2 linked regions of the Bosea sp. 685 genome follow. The main gene of each other region encodes a partner of the protein of the gene in region 2 in a complex. Links are inferred from orthologs where the notes say so. Each region holds a gene or a part of one and is shown on either strand. Other genes may lie near its edges. The genes, in order: accD and RMR04_RS02625.

The links.
Region 1: the proteins of RMR04_RS02625 (region 2) and accD are in contact, whole or in part, in a solved structure (PDB 8UXZ), measured with the Escherichia coli proteins. The link is inferred for Bosea sp. 685 from one-to-one orthologs.

Annotation. Positions count from the first base shown.
Region 1 is NZ_CP134779.1:6,039,715-6,042,943, reverse strand. Bases 363-3,229 are described here. They hold accD (acetyl-CoA carboxylase, carboxyltransferase subunit beta), read left to right. Parts: upstream 363-1,281; coding sequence 1,282-2,178; downstream 2,179-3,229. Other genes in these bases: RMR04_RS29405 (bifunctional folylpolyglutamate synthase/dihydrofolate synthase), read left to right, coding at 2,211-3,229; trpA (tryptophan synthase subunit alpha), read left to right, coding at 411-1,253. Outside these bases: RMR04_RS29420 (DUF488 domain-containing protein), read left to right, coding at 1-356.
Region 2 is NZ_CP134779.1:305,499-321,220, reverse strand. Bases 660-3,448 are described here. They hold RMR04_RS02625 (acetyl-CoA carboxylase carboxyltransferase subunit alpha), read right to left. Parts: upstream 2,637-3,448; coding sequence 1,683-2,636; downstream 660-1,682. Other genes in these bases: RMR04_RS02620 (class I SAM-dependent methyltransferase), read right to left, coding at 2,740-3,448; RMR04_RS02630 (L,D-transpeptidase family protein), read right to left, coding at 660-1,486. Also shown: more of RMR04_RS02630, read right to left, coding at 29-659; more of RMR04_RS02620, read right to left, coding at 3,449-3,507; gloB (hydroxyacylglutathione hydrolase), read left to right, coding at 3,744-4,508; RMR04_RS02610 (cupin domain-containing protein), read left to right, coding at 4,520-4,999; RMR04_RS02605 (GNAT family N-acetyltransferase), read left to right, coding at 4,999-5,760; RMR04_RS02600 (DUF2938 domain-containing protein), read right to left, coding at 5,831-6,307; RMR04_RS02595 (ROK family protein), read left to right, coding at 6,524-7,603; RMR04_RS02590 (DUF6719 family protein), read left to right, coding at 7,702-7,962; RMR04_RS02585 (hypothetical protein), read left to right, coding at 8,214-8,462; RMR04_RS02580 (DUF3772 domain-containing protein), read left to right, coding at 8,642-11,266; RMR04_RS02575 (CAP domain-containing protein), read left to right, coding at 11,271-11,795; RMR04_RS02570 (M15 family metallopeptidase), read right to left, coding at 11,833-12,582; RMR04_RS02565 (OmpA/MotB family protein), read right to left, coding at 12,624-13,448; RMR04_RS02560 (motility protein A), read right to left, coding at 13,463-14,233; RMR04_RS02555 (glucan ABC transporter ATP-binding protein/ permease), read left to right, coding at 14,375-15,722. UniProt on the Escherichia coli protein: Component of the acetyl coenzyme A carboxylase (ACC) complex. First, biotin carboxylase catalyzes the carboxylation of biotin on its carrier protein (BCCP) and then the CO(2) group is transferred by the carboxyltransferase to acetyl-CoA to form malonyl-CoA.

The sequences.
Region 1 (3,229 bases), 5.7 Mb from region 2 along the record:
AGGGCACGCGGATCGGCACCGTGCGCCGGCCGCCGCGCGGCGTCCGCAAGGAGCGCTACGCGGCCGATGACTGGTACGATGTCTGGTTTCCGGAGCTTTCGCCCAGCCCCGAATTGGTGAAATCGGCACTGAATGCAGAGAGCGAAGTGGAATGGCAGGGCTTCGTGCGCGCCTTCCGCACCGAAATGGATGAGCCCGCTCCACGTCGCACGCTCGATCTGCTCGCCGCGCTCTCCCATAGCGGACGCTTCTCGATCGGTTGCTATTGCGAGCATGAGAACCGTTGCCACCGTTCGGTGCTGCGTGCGCTGCTGATCGAGCGCGGTGCCGAGATCGCCGGAGAGACCGGAGCTTGACGGCATGCCTCTCGCCAAGCCGGCCCCGGGCATGCTAACCGCAAGCCCATGACAATGACCGGCCAGACCCGCATCCAGACCCGCTTCCAAGCCTGCGCCGCCGAAGGGCGCGCCGCGCTGGTGACCTTCGTCACCGCCGGCGATCCTGATTTCGATACCGCCAGCGCGATTCTGCACGCTTTGCCGGCCGCAGGCGCCGACATCATCGAGCTCGGCGTGCCCTTCACCGATCCGATGGCCGACGGCATCCCGGTCCAGCTTGCGGGGCAGCGCGCGCTCAAGGCCGGCCAGACCTTGAAGAAGACGCTCGCCATGGTCGAGGCGTTCCGCGCGGCCGGAAACGACACGCCAATCGTGCTGATGGGCTACTACAACCCGATCTATGTCTATGGTGTCGAGCGCTTCCTGAGCGATGCTAAGGTAGCCGGCGTCGATGGTCTGATCGTGGTCGATCTGCCGCCCGAGGAAGATGCCGAGCTCTGCCTGCCGGCGCTGGCCGCGGGGGTCAATTTCATCCGCCTCGCCACCCCGACGACGGACGACAAGCGCCTGCCGAAAGTGCTGCAGAATACCTCCGGCTTCGTCTATTATGTCTCGATGACGGGCGTCACCGGCGGCACGATCGCCAATTACGACGCGGTCGGAGAAGCCGTCGCGCGGATCAAGCGTCATACCGACCTGCCTGTGGCTGTCGGTTTCGGCGTCAAGACGGCGGCCGATGCGGCCGCTATCGCCAAGGGCGCGGATGGCGTTGTCGTCGGCTCGTCGCTGGTCGAACGCATCAGGCTTTCGTTGGATGTTCAGGGCAAAGCCACGGAAAAGACGGTTTCCGCTGTCACCTCGCTCGTCTCCGAGCTCGCAGCCGGCGTCCGCTCGGTCGCCAGGGCCGCCGCCTGACCCTACAGGTACAGTTGAGGACCAATCCATGAACTGGATTTCCGAAGTCGTTCGGCCGCGGATCAAGACGCTGTTCAAGCGCGAGAGCCCGGAGAACCTCTGGATCAAATGCCCGGATTCCGGACAGATGGTCTTCCACAAGGATGTCGAGGCCAATGGCTTCGTCATCCCCGGCTCCGACCACCATATGCGCGTCACCGCGACCGACCGGCTGCGCCTGAGCTTCGACGAGGGCAAATGGCTCGACATCGCCCTGCCTGAGGTCGCGATCGACCCGCTGAAGTTCCGCGACGAGAAGCGCTATATCGACCGGCTGAAGGACGCCCGCGCCAAGACCGGCGCGATCGACGCCTTCAAGGTCGGTTACGGCCGCGTCCAGGGCCTGGCGATGACGCTCGCCGTGCAGGATTTCCACTTCATGGGCGGCTCGCTCGGCATGGCGGCGGGCGAGGCCTTCATCAAGGGCGCCGAGACCGCGCTCGAGAAGAAGACGCCTTATGTCGTCTTCGCCGCCTCGGGCGGCGCCCGTATGCAGGAGGGCATCCTCTCGCTGATGCAATTGCCCCGCACCACCGTGGCGGTGCGCATGTTGCGCAATGCCGGCCTGCCCTATTTCGTGGTGCTGACCAACCCGACCACGGGCGGTGTGACGGCCTCCTACGCGATGCTGGGCGACGTCCATATTGCCGAGCCCGGCGCGCTGATCGGCTTCGCCGGTCCGCGCGTGATCGAGCAGACCATTCGCGAGAAACTGCCGGACGGCTTTCAGCGCGCCGAATACCTCAAGGACCACGGCATGGTCGATATGGTGGTGCACCGCCATGAGATTCCAGCGACCCTGGCCCGGCTCGGGCGGTTGCTGACGAAGCAGCCCGCGCCGGATGGCGTCGTGAAGCCGCCGCTTCCGGTCGCCGAGGCCGTCTGAAGACGCGCATGGGCGGGAGGCCTTGAACCGAGATGGGGTCGTCCGACACGCTGCTCGCGCGCTTCATGGCGCTGCATCCCAAGCTGATCGATCTCTCGCTCGGGCGCATCCTGACCTTGCTGGAGCGCCTCGGCGATCCGCAGAAGCGCCTGCCGCCGGTGATCCATGTCGCCGGCACCAATGGCAAGGGCTCGACCATCGCCTTCATGCGGGCGATCCTGGAGGCGGCGGGCCTCAGCGTCCATGTCTACACCTCGCCGCATCTGGTGCGCTTCCACGAGCGCATCCGCATCGGGGCGCCCGGCGGCGGGCGTTTCGTCGACGAGGCCGTGCTGGTCGAGGCGCTGGAGCGCTGCGAGCGCATCAATGCCGGCGATGCCATCACCTTCTTCGAGATCACCGCCGCGGCGGCCTTGCTGCTGTTTTCCGAGCACAAGGCGGATGTCGTGCTGCTCGAAGTCGGGCTGGGCGGCCGCTTCGATGCGACCAACGTCATCGCCCATCCCGCCTGCGCGGTTGTAACGCCGGTCTCGCTCGACCATGCCGAATATCTCGGCGACACCGTGACCAAGATCGCCGCCGAGAAGGCCGGCATCTTCAAGCGCGGCGCGCCGGCGGTGATTGCGCCGCAGGAGCCCGAGCCGACGGCGGTGCTGGAGGCCACGGCCGAGCGCGTCGGCGCCTCGCGCATCCTGATCGGCGCGCAGGATTTCAACGTCCATGAGGATGGTGGACGCCTTGTCTATGAGGACGGCGACGGCCTGCTCGATCTGCCTTTGCCGCGCCTCGCCGGGCGGCATCAGCATGTGAATGCCGGCACGGCGATCGCTGCCCTGCGCGCTGCCGGCTATGGCGGCCTACCGGCGCGGGCCTTCGAGCGCGGCATGCTGAAGGCCGACTGGCCGGCGCGGCTGCAGCGGCTGGCGCGCGGCAAGCTTGCCGAGCTCATCCCCACCCGCGCCGAACTCTGGCTCGATGGCGGCCACAACCCCGATGGCGGGCGTGTTCTGGCCCAGGCGATGGCCGATCTCGCCGATCGCAATCCAGCCCC
Region 2 (15,722 bases):
CCGGGCGCAAGTGCCCGAATGCAACCCATCAGCGTGTTACGGGCTGACTGGAATAGGCCGCGTCCGACTGATCCAGCCGCGAGGTGCGCAGGCCAGTGGCACGCCGAGGCGGCAGGGGAGCCCGGATATTGGTCGGCGAATCCGGCACGACAGAAGCCACCGGTGTCGCTTCCTGCGCCTGTTCCGGCTGCTGCGAGCCGCCGATCAGCGGAACGAAGCTGAGCGCCCGCTGATAGAAGGGCACGGCGGCAGGCGCGGCAGGGGTAGCGGCAGGGGCAGGCGGCGCATCGATCGCCACTGGCGCGGCAGCCGCGCCTGCAGTGGCCTTGGCGACCTGCGTCGCGGCAGCCGAGGCCGGCCTGCCAGTCACGGCCCTTGGCTGCACCTCGAGCTTGGTCGGGCTCGGCTTGGCAATGCTGGCGGTCTCGGTCTGATTCACTTCGGGGGCGGCAGCGACCGCGGCGAGCACGGCGTCGTTATCGGCCGACGCCGCCCGGAACTCGGCTTTCGGCTTGCCCAGATTGTCGAGCACGAGCACGCGTGGACCGCTGGTGATGGCGTCGGGCCGGCTGACCCCGACATCGCGCGAGGCCCAGGTCGCCGTGCGGTTCAGCGAATCGGATCCGCCGGCGACGAGCGTGCGCTTGAAGGAGGCGTGCGAATCGCCATCATCATAGATCAGCTTGATCGCAGGCGTGCCCTTGGCGACGAGCGCAGCGACCTGAACCTCGTCCTGCTGGCGCTTCTGCTGCACGGCCTGGACGACGGAGGAATCAGATCCATTGCTGAAGACATACCGGCCGCCCGCCACCGAGACCGGCGGCTCGTCCTTGGTCACCTCGAAATAGTCGGTGCCTTCCTTCAGGTTCTTCCAGAAGGCGATGTTGGAATCGAGCCGGTGCTTGGCCAGATTCTCCGGCGTCATGCGGAAGGGCAGCGCCTGCATCTGCACCGCCTTCTGGCCGGCATTCTGGGCCTCGCGGACGAGCGCGTAAATCTCGCCGATCTGATCGTCGGTCATCGAATAGCAGCCGGCCGAGGAGCAGGCACCATGCACCATCAGATGCGCGCCGGTGCGGCCATAGGAGCGGTCATAGGCGTTGGGGTAGCCCATGTTGAAGGAGACGTAATAGGCCGAGTTCGGGTTCATCTGCGCCGGCGTGATGGCGTAGAAGCCCTCCGGCGCCATGCGGTCGCCTTCACGGACCTTCGGGCCGAGCTGGCCGGACCAGCGGCACATCGGGAAGGTCTTGAGCAGCGCATACTGCCCGTCGGCCTTGCGCTTCCAGATCTCGAGCTCCGACTCCTTCTTGTAGGAGCGGATCAGGATCGGCTGATCCTTGCTCATGCCCTTCTCGGACATGAGCGCATAAGTCGCCGACGGAATCGGGATATTGTGCCTGGCGGCGCCGCGATAGCGGTCTTCCTCGCAGGCGCCCAGCGACAAGGCAATGAAGGCCACGAGCGCGAAGTGCTTGAATGCCACGTCGTCAATCCCATCGAACGGCCTGCGGAAGCACGACCACTGACTATGCAACACGGCCAAATTGTGCCGGTTGCCCAGTTGTAGAAGCGTTAGCCTTGAGGGTTCCTTACCACAGGCTGCTCCGTCATAGCCATATGGTCAACGCCTTGCTAACGGCGGCGGCCGCCGACACACCGCAAAAAGACCTCACCTAACGTCAGATCGCCCGCCCGATGGCGAGGAATTTTTCCGCCCTGCGGCTGACGATATCGTCGGCGCCCACGCCTGTGAAATCCGACAGCGCCGAGGCGATGGCATCGCCCGCCCGCACCATCGCCATCTGGGGATCGCGATGCGCACCGCCCGCCGGCTCGCTGATGATGCGATCGATGACGCCGAATTTCAGCAGGTCCTGCGCGGTGATCTTCATTCCGGTCGCGGCGTCCTGCGCGCGCTTGGTGTCGCGCCAGAGAATCGAGGCCGCGCCTTCCGGCGAGATCACCGAATAGATCGCATGCTCCAGCATCAGCACGCGGCTGGCTGCGGCGATCGCGATCGCGCCGCCCGAACCGCCCTCGCCGATCACCAGCGCCACGCTCGGCGTGCGCAATCCCAGGCAGGCTTCGGTCGAACGCGCGATCGCCTCGGCCTGGCCGCGCTCCTCCGCCTCGATACCGGGATAGGCGCCGGCCGTATCGATGAAGCTCAAGACCGGCAGCCCGAAGCGGCCGGCCATCTCCATCAGGCGCACCGCCTTGCGATAGCCCTCGGGCTTGGGCATGCCGAAATTGTGCCGGATGCGGGTCTCGGTCGAATCGCCCTTCTCCTGCCCGACGATGCAGACGGCCTCGCCGCGAAAGCGGCCGAAACCGCCCACGATCGCCTCATCCTCGCCGAAAACCCGGTCGCCCGCGAGCGGTGTGAACTCGCTGAACAACGCCGCGCAGTAATCCTTGAAGTGCGGGCGCTGCGGATGGCGCGCGACCAGCGTCTTCTGCCAAGGCGTCAGCGCGGCATAGATCTCCTTCAGCGCCTGGCTGGCCTTGGCGTCGAGCTTGCCGATCTCCTCGGAGAGCGCATAGCCTTCACCTTTCGCCTCGAGGGCGCGCAATTCATCCGCCTTCGCCTCGAGTTCGGCGACCGGTTTCTCGAAATCCAAATAGCTTCGCATCGTGATCCAGTTCAGGTTCCGCGCCGGCAGGTCCGCGCGTGGCGCATGGGCGGAACCGGGTTCGCGAAAAGCGGCGGACCTTGGCCGCGCGTCGCGGCCGTTGTCAACCCGCCGCGCCGTCTCCAGGCGGGTTTGCCGCGCGCTGGGTTGGGGTCGGTCGCGGCAGCAGGATCGGCCGGAAAGCGAAGCTGCGCCGCGTCGCGCGCAAGGGCGCACGGCGATAGAACTGCTTGGTTGCATCGATGACATGGACGCCGGCGAAGGGCAGGGACAACCCTGCACCGGCCCGCTCCCAGGCGGGTGCCGAACGCATCAGCAGATGCCGCTTCAGCGGTGGAACGTAGAGCGCCTCGGCCCAGTTCTCGGGTGAAAATTCGGCGGCGCGCATCAGCGCCTGGAGCTGCGAGCGGCTGAACGGGCGGCCATGGCCGAAGGGCGTGCCGTCCATTCGCGCCCAGAGTCCGCGGCGATTGGGCGCGACGACGATCATCCGCCCGCCCGGCGAGAGCACGCGTCCGACCTCTTCCAGCAGATCGTCGGGGCTCTCGGTCTCCTCCAGCGCATGCACCAGCACCACCCTGTCGACCGAGGCCGTGGGCAAGGGCAGCAAGGTCGGCTCGACCAGCGCGGAGGCCGACATACCCTCGGAGGGCCAGTTCACCACGCCTTGCGCAGCCGGCATGAAGGCAAGCACCCGTTCGGCACCGAGACCGAGCACAGAGAGATAAGGCGTGGAGAAACCGAGCCCCAGCACGCGCTGGCGCGAGCAATCGGGCCAGAAGCGCAGCATTGCCCTGCCGATGAACCGCCGCGCGACATGGCCGAGCGGGCTGGCATAGAAGGCGCGAAGATCGACGACGTCGAGTGGCATGAGCCTGAGATGGAACGGCAGCGCAGCCAAAGCAAGGGCTGCAGGTTAAGGCTGCAAGTGAAGGCTCGGCTGAACGGCCCCCTTCCCCCGCATGCTTGGGGAGGCTTGAACCTGGCGCCTCAAGTCGAGTGGCTTGCAAGCGGTTGCGGCTTGCAAGCCGCTCGACTTGATCGAAGCCGGGCCATGGCGCATTCAGGGCGGCACCTTAGTCCTGCCCGCCCGCGCCGGAGCCTCGCATGTCCCTCGATCTCCATATCTTCCGCACCCTCAGCGATAATGCCGGCGCGTTGATCTTCGACCCGGCGACGAAGGCCTGCGCGGCTGTCGACGTGCCCGACGCCACGCCCGTCCTCGCCGCCGCCAAGGCCAAGGGCTGGACGATCAGCGACATCTTCGTCACCCATGCCCATTACGACCACACGCAAGGCGTGGCCGAGTTGAAGGAGGCGACCGGAGCTTTCGTCTGCGGGCCGGCCGACGCCGCCGATTCCGCCCCGCTCGACCGCATCCTCGGCGAGGGCGACCGCGTCGAGCTCGGCAATGACAGCTTCGAGATCTGGCACACGCCGGGCCATTCCGACGGCCACCTGACCTTCGCCAGCATCACTGCCAAGCTGGCGCTCGTCGGCGATGTCGTCTTCGTCATGGGCTGCGGGCGGGTCCAGCCCGGCCAGATGGGGGCGATGTGGACCTCGCTCAACCGTATCATGACGCTGCCCGACGATGTCCGCCTGATCACCGGCCATGACTACACGCTGTCCAATGCCCGTTTCGCCATCGCGATGGACCCAGCCAACGCAGTGCTCAAGGCCCGCCATGCGCAGGCCGAAGCCGTCAAGGCGGAAGGCCGCTTCTGGGCGCTGACCACGATCGGCGAGGAGAAGGCGACCAACCCCTTCTTCCGCGCCGGAGAGTCTGCGCTTGCAGCGGCAGTCGGCAAGACCGGCGCTGCTCCCGGCGAGGTTTTTGCAGCGCTGCGCGAAGCCAAGAACGCATTCTGAGGACAGCCGGCATGAATTCCTCGCTCGACGGCAATTCCTCGCTCGACGGCCTCGGCGCGGCCGAGGTCATCCGCCTGCTCGACCTCAAGCCCCATCCGGAAGGCGGCCATTACCGCGAGACCTTCCGCGACGAGGCCGGTCCGGAAGGGCGCGGCTTTTCCACCGCGATCTACTACCTGCTCGACACCGGCGAGACCTCGGAATGGCACCGGGTCGATGCCGCCGAGATCTGGCATCATTATGCCGGCGCGCCGCTGGTGATCAGCATCTCGCCCAATGGCCATGACGCTTCGGCGCATCATCTCGGTCCCGATCTGGGAGCCGGACAGCGGCCGCAATTCGTGGTGCCGGCGGGCACCTGGCAGAGCGCCACCTCGCTCGGCGCCTGGACGCTGGTCGGCTGCACCGTCGCGCCCGGCTTCGCCTTTTCCGGTTTCGAGATGGCGCCGCCGGACTGGCGTCCAACGCCGCGCAAGCCCTGGGGAGCCTGATGATATCCGACGATGCCGACGACCTCGCGCTGGCGCTCGAATGCGAGCGGCGCATCGTCAATGCCTGGCCCGCGCCCGCGACCCTGCTGATCGACGACTGGGTCGTGCGCTTCGCCAATGGCTATTCCGGCCGGGCCAACGCCGCCACGTCGCTGAAGCCCGGCGCAGAGCTCGACGAGGCGACGCTCGCCATGATCGAGGCGCTCTACCGGGCCGACGGATTGCCGCCCTCGGTGCGCCTGACGCCACTGACCGGCAAGGCGACGCGCGCCGAGGTGATCGCGCGCGGCTATCGCCTCAAGGATGCATCCTTCGGCATGATCGCAAAACTCGACGGCGTCGCGCCCGAGATCGACCCCGAGCTCCAGATCGAGGCGCGCCCGGGCGCGGACTGGATCGCCGGCGTCGCCGCACGCCAGAGCGGCGTGAAGACCCATGCCGGCAACCTCGCCGCCATCGTCGAGAAGATCAGGATGCCGGCCGCCTTCGCGACCCTGCTGATCGCCGGCGAGCCCGTCGCCTACGGCATGAGCGTCGCCGAGCGCGGCATGGCCGAGATCGGCACGATCGTGGTCGACGCCAACCATCGCGGCCATGGTCTGGGCCGGCGCATCGTCTCCGGGCTGATGTCCTGGGCGCGCCTCATGGACTGCAGCAGCGCCTATCTCCAGGTGGACCAGACCAATGAGGTCGCGATCGGCCTCTATGACCGCCTCGGTTTCCGCCGGCTCTACAGCTACGAAACGCGCATCCTGGATTGACCTGCCAGCCGGATTGATCTGCCCGTTGGATTGATCTGCCGCCTGGATTGACCTGCCAGGAGGCCGTCGCTCAGCGGGTCAGCAGCGCCGTACCGTAAAGCCCGATCGCGAAGACGATGTGGCCGACGATGTTCAGCGCCCGGATCGTCCAGGCATTGGGCTTCCTGGAGGCGGCGATGCCCGCCCCCATGCCCGGCTGCAGGATGAACCAGCCGCAGCCGACCGTGACGAGACCAACGATCAGGGCGGGACCGAAAGTCGGGCTGCGCGACCAGCCGAGCCCCCACAGCGCCAGGAGAACGGCGGCAAAGAGGATGCCGACGGCGTAGTGGAACGCCCAGCCGATCGCGAGTTCGTTTGCGACAGGCTGCGCCCGCCCGATATCCTCATGCGCGAACTGTCCGCGCAGCAGATGCGCGAACCAGCGTCCCGGCATCGCCCAGTTCGGCGCGGGCCAGCCGGCGACGCGTTGCAGCAATTGCGCCCAGATATCGAGCAGCAAGGTGGCGCCGGCGCCGATCACGATCGCGCGGATCAGGAATTCCATCGTCGTCGCCCCCAAGCCAGGATGATCCGCGCTGCGAGGATCGTTCCCGCATCGTCTCTCAGTCACCTTGCCGCCATGGAGCGGATATCGGCGCGGCCGGTCAAGCGCCCTGCGCTCATGCGGGACATGCAAGGACGTCTCCGATCGAGCCCGCCCGGGGAACCCAGCGAGCCGTCCTGGGTTGCCAAACTGAACCACAAGACGAGGAACCTTCGCATGGGCGCCGCCACGGCCGACACGACGAACACTCACGGGACCCATGGCTCGGCGGAACTGCCTTCCGTCCATCTGACCAGCTACAATCTCGAAATCCGCGATCAGGACGGCTTCATCGGCGACAAGGCGAGCCGCGGCGCCTTCGTCGACCACCTCGATGCGCTGCGCCGGCATTTGCGCAAGACCGGCGACGATCCGCTCGCCGGCGACACAGCCGCGATCAGCAAGAAGGAGCTGGACGAGTTGTTGCTCAAGGGCGAACCGCATGAGGCCGCGCTTGTGCTGAGTGCGATCGAAAGTTTCGCCCAGTCGCTCGCCTTCGTCATCCGCCGCTTCATCAAGCTCAAATCCTGGGCGCCCGTCGAACGCATCGCCATCGGCGGCGGCTTTCGCGAAAGCCGGATCGGCGAACTCGCCATCGGCCGCGCCGGCATCCTCCTCCGCACCGAGGGCCGCGAGATCGACCTGAGGCCGATCCGCCATCATCCCGACGAGGCAGGGCTCGTCGGCAGCGCCCATCTCGCGCCGTCATGGATCTTCGGGGCCTATGACAGCCTCGTCGCGGTCGATATCGGCGGCTCGAACATCCGCGCCGGCATCGTCGAGCTGCGCCAGGACAAGGCGCCCGACCTGAGCAAGGCCCGTGTCTGGGAATCGGAGCTCTGGCGCCATATCGACGAGGAACCCAGCCGCGACGCCGCGATCAAGCGCCTCGGCAAGATGCTGAACGGCCAGATCCGGCAGGCCCTGAAAGCGGGCCTGCGCGTAGCACCCTTCATCGGCCTCGGCTGCCCCGGCCTGATCGAGCCCGACGGATCGATCGACCGCGGCGCGCAGAACCTGCCTGGCAATTGGGAGAGCAGCCGCTTCAACCTCGTCGACCGCATCCGCGAGATGGTGCCCGAGATCGGCGAGCATGAAACACAGATCGTGATGCACAACGACGCCGTCATCCAGGGCCTGAGCGAAATGCCGGGGATGCAGGATGTCGAGCACTGGGCCGTGCTGACGATCGGCACCGGGCTCGGCAATGCGAGCTACCGGAATCGCGCCAAGCCGAAACGGAAGGACAAGACCTGACATATCCGGGAGGTGCGTGGAGCGCGGGGCCGGGCTAAGGTCGTGTCGTGACGCGGTATCGCGCCTCTCCAGGCGCAGCGGGCGCGATGAGGTTTGCGATGCGATGGTCGCTGGTAATGGCCGCAATGCTGGGCAGCGTCGTTCTCTCCGTGCCGGCGATGTCCCAGCAGGTGCTGCGCACGGAACCGCCAGCCGGCCAGCTCAAGGCCGGCGAGGTGGTTCTGGTCGATGACGGACGCTGCCCGCAGGGACAGGTCCGCGAGGTGACCGGGGCAAGACAGCAGAAAACCCGCGACTCGCTGGCTTCGGCGACGTCCGGCTCATCGCGCTCGCGTCGCTGCGTCCAGCGACCGCGCTGAGGACAGAATCGCCTGATCCCGGGCGTCTCCACGGGCAGGCCCCTGGCCCGCCCGGCAAGGAAAAGCTCCAGCACAAGGTATTCCGGCGAGCTGGAGTCGAAACTTCGTCGCGCGCACGCCAAGCGAGCGGCCCCCGCAGGCGTCGGTGCAGCACGCCGGTGCGGATCATGACTCGCGCCTTGCGCAGATCGGCGTTCTTCAATGGCAGGTCGCGGATGCGCTTGCCGGTCGCCGCAAAGATGGCATTTAGGATGGCCGCGGCCGCGATCGTCGGCTCGCCAACGCCGCCCCAGAAGCCGCCGGACGGCATGATCACCGTCTCGACCGCCGGCATCTCGTCCAGGCGCAGTACGCCAGAACCCATCTTCGCGGCAATGGCAGCGCTGCAGATGCCCGGCGAAATGCGTTTTGGCTCAACCAAATGCCGAAACGCGCCGGATTTCCCGCTTCGGCGCCATCTTCATGTCCTGTTTGTCGTCAATGACGGCCGCGAGCCATAAACTCGCTGGCTGCAGGCATCACGGCAATGTGATGTTTTCTTCGCCAACAGCCCCATTCGCGCAACAAGGTTCTCCCATTGCCGGCCATCACGCATTTTTCCTCGGCTCCTTGCCTTGAAGACGCTCGCAAGGCGAGGGTTGGCCTCCAAGCGAATCAGTCTCAGCGAGGCGCGACCGGAATGCCTGCGCAGGCGGGGCAAGCCCCCTCTCCCACCCAAGACCATGGCCGCGCCGCATCTGCCGGGCGCACGCTCACGACCTTGCTGGCGGCTGCGCTGTTTGCCCTCATCCTCGGCTCGCTTCAGGGCTTCGCCCAGACCGCCGAGCCGAATCCGGGCCGCGCGCGGCTCGACGCCGCGCGCATCGAATTGAGCCAGATCGAGACGACGCTCACGACTCCAAGCTCAAGCGATGCCGAGCTGCAACGCCAGAGGCTGCGCTTGCAGCCGCTTCTGGAGCAATTGCGCGAGCTCGTGGAGGAACAGGGTCCTCGCGTCGATCAGGCCAAGTTGCGGCTCGACCAGCTCGGCGCGAAGCCCGACACCAACGCGCCGCCCGAAAGCGCCGAGGTCACGCGCGAGCGCGACGCCCGCACCAAGGCCTTCGCCGACGCCGACGAGACGATGAAAATCGCCCGCGCGGCGCAGCTCCAGGCCGAGCAGCTCCAGACCAATATCAGCGACAAGCGTCGCGACCTCTTCGCCAAGGCGCTTTTCGCACCAGGCCCGTCGATCCTCAGCCCTGATGTCTGGGCCAATGCGCTCTCGACCTTCCCCGAGGACATGCGCGCCTCCGGCTACATCTTCGGCGGCTGGCTCTCGGTCTTCGGCGATGCACTGTCTGGCCTGCGCGGCTTGTTTATCGTCGCCGCCTTTATCGGCGCGATCCTGCTTTACGTCATCCGCGCCCGCTACATGCCACGCTTCACCGCGCGCATCGACAGCAGGGAAGGCTACAGCAACCTGCACTGTCTCTATGTTGCCTTCGCCCATATCGTCGCGGGCGCCGCGCCGCCGGCCATAGCGAGCTGGCTGATCTATTCAGCGCTCAACACCGCCGGCCTCTTGCCGCCGCGCATCCAGCCCGTGGTCTGGGCTGCCGTCATCGGATTGGCCATCTTCGCGTTCGTCCAGGCTCTGTCGGACGCGCTGTTCGCGCCGGGCAAGCCGCAGCGACGCCTCGTCAGCGTCATGGATTCAACCGCGCGCATCGTGGTCTGGCTCGCCGGGTCACTCGCGCTTGTGCTGTCGATCGGCAAGGTTTTGGAAGCCTGGCTGCAGGCGATCGCGGCCGGGCTTGCGGTCTCGATCCTGATCAAGGGCGCTCTTGCCATCATCTTCGCGCTGACCCTGATCGCGGGCCTGTACCAGCTACGCGACGAAGACGAAGTCGAGGAAGAGGCCTGCCTGGGCCCCTATGTCCCTGTCGATGGCGCCAGCCTCGGCCCGGTCAGGATATTCGGCTGGGCCGTCGGTCTCGTCATCGTGCTGGCGGCACTCAGCGGCTATGTCGTCTTCGCGACCTTCCTGACCGAGCAGGTGCTCTGGATCGGCATCCTCGCCTGCCTGTTCGTGTTGATCTATCAGTTCCTCGAACTCGGCATCGCCCGGGCGCTGACCGGCAAGGGCCGCTTCGCCCTGACGCTGAAGGCCGGCATCGGCATTCGCGAGGCGACGCTGCAGAAGATCGCGGTGGTCGGCACCGGTCTTCTCAAGCTGATCCTGATCATCATCACGATCATGCTGGCGCTGGCGCCCTGGGGTCTGGAGTCGGCCGACTTCTTCTCCTCGCTGCGCGCCGCCTTCTTCGGCTTCCAGGTCGGTGGCGTCACTGTCTCGCTGTCCTCGATCATCATCGCCGCCTTCCTCTTCGCGCTCGGCCTGATGGCGACGCGCTCGATGCAGGGCTGGCTCGACGGCAAATTCCTGCCGACGACGAAGCTCGACACCGGGCTGCGCAATTCGATCACCACCGCCGCCGGCTATCTCGGCTACGCCGCGGCGGTCGCGCTCGCCTTCTCGTCGCTGGGCCTCAGTCTCGAACGGTTGACCTTGGTCGCCAGCGCGCTCTCGGTCGGTATCGGTTTCGGCCTGCAATCGGTGGTGTCGAATTTCGTCTCCGGCCTGATCCTGCTCTGGGAGCGGCCGATCCGCGTCGGCGATCAGGTCGTCGTCGGCGACGCGGAAGGCATCGTCAAGAAGATCAATGTGCGCTCGACCGAGATCGCGACCTTCGACCGCTCATCGGTGATCGTGCCCAATTCGAACCTGATCTCGGGCGTCGTCCGCAACCGGGTCCGCAACGACCGGACCGGGCGCGTGCTGATCTCGATTTCGGTACCGCGCAGCTATGACCCCACCGAGGTCCGCACCATGCTGTCGGAGGCCGCCACCGCGCATGGCGACGTGCTGCAGAAGCCGCCGCCGAACGTGCTGTTCAAGAAGCTCGGCACCACGACGATGGATTTCGACCTGGTCTGCGTCGTCGCCGAGGTCGATATCGTCGGCCGTGTGACCAGCGACCTCAACTATGTCATCCACAAGCGCCTGGCCGAGATGGAGGTCGCGCCGCCAATCCCCGAACTCGCGGTCAAGGGACTGGAAGGCATCGAGCAATCGCTCGCCGGCATCGCCAAGGCGGTCGGGCGCGAGCTCGAGGCGCGCAAGCCGGCCAAGCCCGCAGCGCCGGCCCGTCGCGCGCGGCACCACAAGATCGAAGACGAATCCACGGAGGAGGCCCCTCCGGAGCCGCAGCCCTCGCCCGAACCGGCCAGGGATCTCGCGAAAGACGACAGCAAGGAATGATGCGATGTTTTGTTTCCCACGCGGCGAGCGAAAAGCTCTCGCCGTGACCTGTCCTGCCTTGCTCGCCGGCGCGCTCGCGGTCCTGAACCTCGCCGGCTGTACGGAAGCCCCCCGCGCCAGCCAGCCGGCCTTCTATCGCGATCTCGGCTCGGCCTTTGCCCGCGTCGACGCAGGCGAGGCGCGCGCCATGATCTCGGCCTATCGGATGAATGCCGGGCTGAACGCGCTGACGCTCGACCCGGCCCTCAACGCCGCGGCCCAGGAAGAGGCGAGCGCGATGGCGGCCGCCGACAAGCCGGCCCAGGCGGAAGCCGTGAAGGCGCGCCTCGCCCGTGCCGGACAGGAGGGGGCGGAAGCCAATCTCTCGGCCGGCTATCGCCGGCTGGCGGAAGCCTTCTCCGGCTGGCGCGATTCGCCCCAGCACGACCGCGTCATGAAGACACCGGGCGCGACCCGCATGGGTATTGCGACCGCCTATGCGCCGGGCTCGAAATATCAGGTCTACTGGGCGCTGATCCTCGCGCCCTGAACGAGATATTGCGCGCGCCTAGAGCCGGCTGCTCTCGTCATTCGATCGCGAAATCGAAGATCGTTTTCGGAAAGGGCTCGTTCGCCAGGGTGAAATGCCACCATTCGCGGCCATAGCCGCGAAACCCCTCGGCCTTCATCGCGTCCCGCAGGATCGTCCTGTGCCTGAGCGCGTCCGCGCCGACTGACGGATCGCGGCCGGCGCTTCTTACGGAAAAGCAGTCGAAGCTCGTCCCAAGATCGAGGCTCGTTTCCTGCGGGCGCTGCTGGAGGGCACCATCGCAACGCCCACCACCCACGGGCGTCGGCAAGACAGGCTCAACGCGGCTGACGAGGCCGACATCGACGGTCGAACCGCGCGAATGGCTCGACACCGAGGCGATGAAGCCGCGCGCGACCAGCATGTCCTTGGAAATATCGGGATGGAAGATCCGCCCGAAATCGCTCGCCTTCCCATCCTGCGCCCAGGCCAGAAAGGCCCGGACCGCCCGCGCCGGCCGGTAGCAATCGAACAGTTTCAGCGCATAGCCGGACGTGCCCAGCCGCGCCTCCACGCGGATCAAGGCCTGCCCTGCCGCCCGGGTCAGCACGCAATCGGCACGGCCATAGCCGGCGACAGCTGCACCGGTGAAATTAAAGGCGGATGCGTAGCGGATGTCCTGGCGTATCCCGGGAGCGATCTCGCGCAGGCGGATGAAGCCGTCCGGCAGCGCCTCGCCGCCCCGAGCGGGGGCAAGCGCGACCAGGAGCAGGCAACCGATCCAACCGAGCCGCCAGTTGAGCTTCATCGCCGCATCATGGCCCACGCGCCGTCCGAATGCGACGAGGGTTAGGGCTTAGCCCCGAACGGCAAGGGCGGCGCATCCGCCTTCAGCACGATGCCGACGCGGCGGTTGAAGGCGAGGTAAGGGTTGTCCTTGATCAGCGGGTCGGTATCGCCCTTGCCGGTGACCGAGGCGAAGCGCTCATTGGGCACGCCAGCATTGGCCAGGATCTCGCGCACGGCCGCGGCTCGGCCGACCGACAACGTCCAGGGATCGCCCTCCGGCGACTGGCCCGGGCGCGGCGTCGCGGTATGGCCGGTCAGCGTGATCTTGTTGGGCATGCGCCTCAATGAGGGCGCCACCGCCGCGAGCACCTTGCGCATCCGTTCATTGGGCTGGCTCGAGCCTTCCGCGAACATGGCGCGGCCGTCCTGATCGACCAGTTGAATGTCGATGCCGGCTTCCGAGACCTCGACCAGGATGTTGCGCGAGACTTCCGCGATCTCCGGCATCTCGCGCAAGGCCTGGCGCAGCGAGGCAGCGGCAAGCGCGAAACCACGATCATGCGTCGCCGCGATCAGCCCGTCTTCCTTCTGGTTGTTGTGGTTGGGCGCGGTCGTGTCGGAGGCGTCCTCCAGCGGCCGGATATAGGCGTTCTTGATATGGGTCTTGGTCGGGATGCCGTCGACCTCGACGATACCGGCCAGCCGCATGTCCTTTTGCGTGCCGAAGGCCTCGCGCATCGAGCCCGCGACGATCTGCATCTTGTTCTTGTCCTGGCTCGAATAGGCCGCGACCATGACGAAGAACGCCATCAGAAGCGCCATCAGATCGGCGAAGGTCACGAACCAGCCGTGACCGCCATGAGCTCCGCGCTTCTTCTTCGCCACTGCTCAGGTCCCGTTCACGCCGCTTCCGCCATCTCCGCCCGATGATGGTCGGGCAGATAGGCGAGCAGCATCTCACGCACCAGCGTCGCGCTCTTGGCGTCGCGCATCTGGAGCACGCCGTCGATGATCAGCGTGCGCGAGATTTCCTCCTCTTCGAGCTTGATATGCAGCTTGTCGGCGATCGGCAGGGTGATCATGTTGGCGACCAGCGCGCCGTAGAGCGTGGCGAGCAGGGCCGTCGCCATCGCCGGGCCGAGCTTGGACGGGTCGCTCATATTGGCGAACATCGAGACCATGCCGATAATGGTGCCGACCATGCCCCAGGCCGGGGCGCAGTCGCCGATGGCGCGATAGACCTTCGAGCCTTCGTCGAGCCGCTGCAGGAAGTTGTCGCGGTCGCGCTCCATCGTGTCGCGGATGAAATCCTTGTCGTAGCCGTCGGCGATATAGCGCAGCCCCTGCGCGAGGAACGTGTCGGAAACCACGACGCTTTCCAGAGCCACCGGCCCGCTCTTGCGGGCGATCTCGGCGACGCGGGTGATCTCCTCGATCAGCTCGCGCGGATTGACCGAGCGCAGGGTGAAGGCAAAGCGCAGGCCCATCGGCAGGCCATGCGCGATCACCGAGAACGGGAACCGCACCATGGTGGCGGCGGTAGCGCCGCCGAAAATGATGATCATGGCGTGCTTGTCGTAATAGGCAGCGAAGTTGCCGCCATCGATGATGATCAGCGAGCAGATCGTGGCGATACCGGCAAGGATGCCGACGCCAGTTGCGATATCCATGGAAACCACCTCGATCCGGCCGATGCGCGCCGCGCGAAGCGGCCCCGCTTCTGCAGCGCAAAAACCTTAGAAGGCGCCCATTGAACGAAGCGTTAAGGTTGAGGCCTTGCTCACATCTCCACGTCAGTTAAAGCTCTGAGCATGTCTCTGTTTGCAATCTATACTCGCGTGCTTGGCGAGCTCGGTCCCGAAAAGCGGCTCGGCCTGATCTTGGCGCTCGCCAATATCCTGCTCGCGGCGGCGGCTTTCGCCGAGCCGATGCTGTTTGGCGCGCTGATCGACAAGCTGTCAGTCGTGCAGGGCGCCGGCCAGCATCTCGCCTGGAGCGATCTCAACGCCTTGATCCTGGCCTGGGTCGGCTTCGGCCTGTTCACCATCGCAGCCAGCGTCTTCGTCTCGCTGCATTCCGACCGGCTCGCCCATCGCCGCCGGCTCGCCGTGATGGCGAACTATTTCGAGCACGCGCTGACGCTGCCGCTCGCCTACCACACCCAGACCCATTCCGGCCGCGTGCTCAAGGTGATGCTCGACGGCACCAGCGGCATGTGGGCGCTGTGGCTGTCCTTCTTCCGCGAGCATTGCGCCAGCCTCGTCGCGCTCTTCATCCTGCTGCCCTTCACGCTGTGGAAGAACTGGCAGCTCGGGCTGCTGCTGATATCGCTCGTCGTGCTCTTCGGCGCGCTGACCGCTTATGTGCTGCGCAAGACCGACAAATTGCAGAGCAATGTCGAGGCCTATCACTCAAACCTCGCTGAACGCGCCTCGGACGCGCTCGGCAATGTGCCGGTGATCCAGAGCTTCACCCGCATCGAGGCCGAGGTGCGCGGCTTGCGCTCGACCATCGCGAGCCTGCTGGAAGCCCAGCTCCCGGTCCTGTCCTGGTGGGCTATCGCGACAGTGGCGACGCGGGCCTCGGCGACGCTGACCGTGCTCGCGATCTTCGTCGTCGGCGCCTGGCTCCTGATGCAGGGTCTCACGACCGTCGGCGAGATCGTCACCTTCATGGGCTTCGCCACCATGCTGGTCGGCCGACTCGAGCAGATCGTCGCCTTCGTGAACTTCATCTTCATGCAGGCGCCGAAGATGCGCGAATTCTTCGAGGTGCTGGACACGCTGCCCGCCGTGCGTGACCTGCCCAGCGCCAAGGATGCCGGGCGCTTGTCGGGCGCGGTTGCCTTCGAGGACGTGTCCTTCTCCTATGACGGCAAGCGCGCCGCCGTGCAGGATGTCTCCTTTGCGGTGAAGCCGGGCGAGACCATCGCGATCGTCGGCTCGACCGGCTCGGGCAAATCGACCACGCTTGGCCTGCTGCACCGGGCCTTCGACCCGCAATCGGGTCGCATCACCGTTGACGGTCTCGACATCCGCGACATCTCGCTTCTGTCGCTGCGCCGCAATATTGGGGTCGTCTTCCAGGAGCCGATGCTGTTTGCACGCTCGATCCGCGAGAACCTCACCGTCGGCAAGCCCGACGCGACCGACGCCGAGA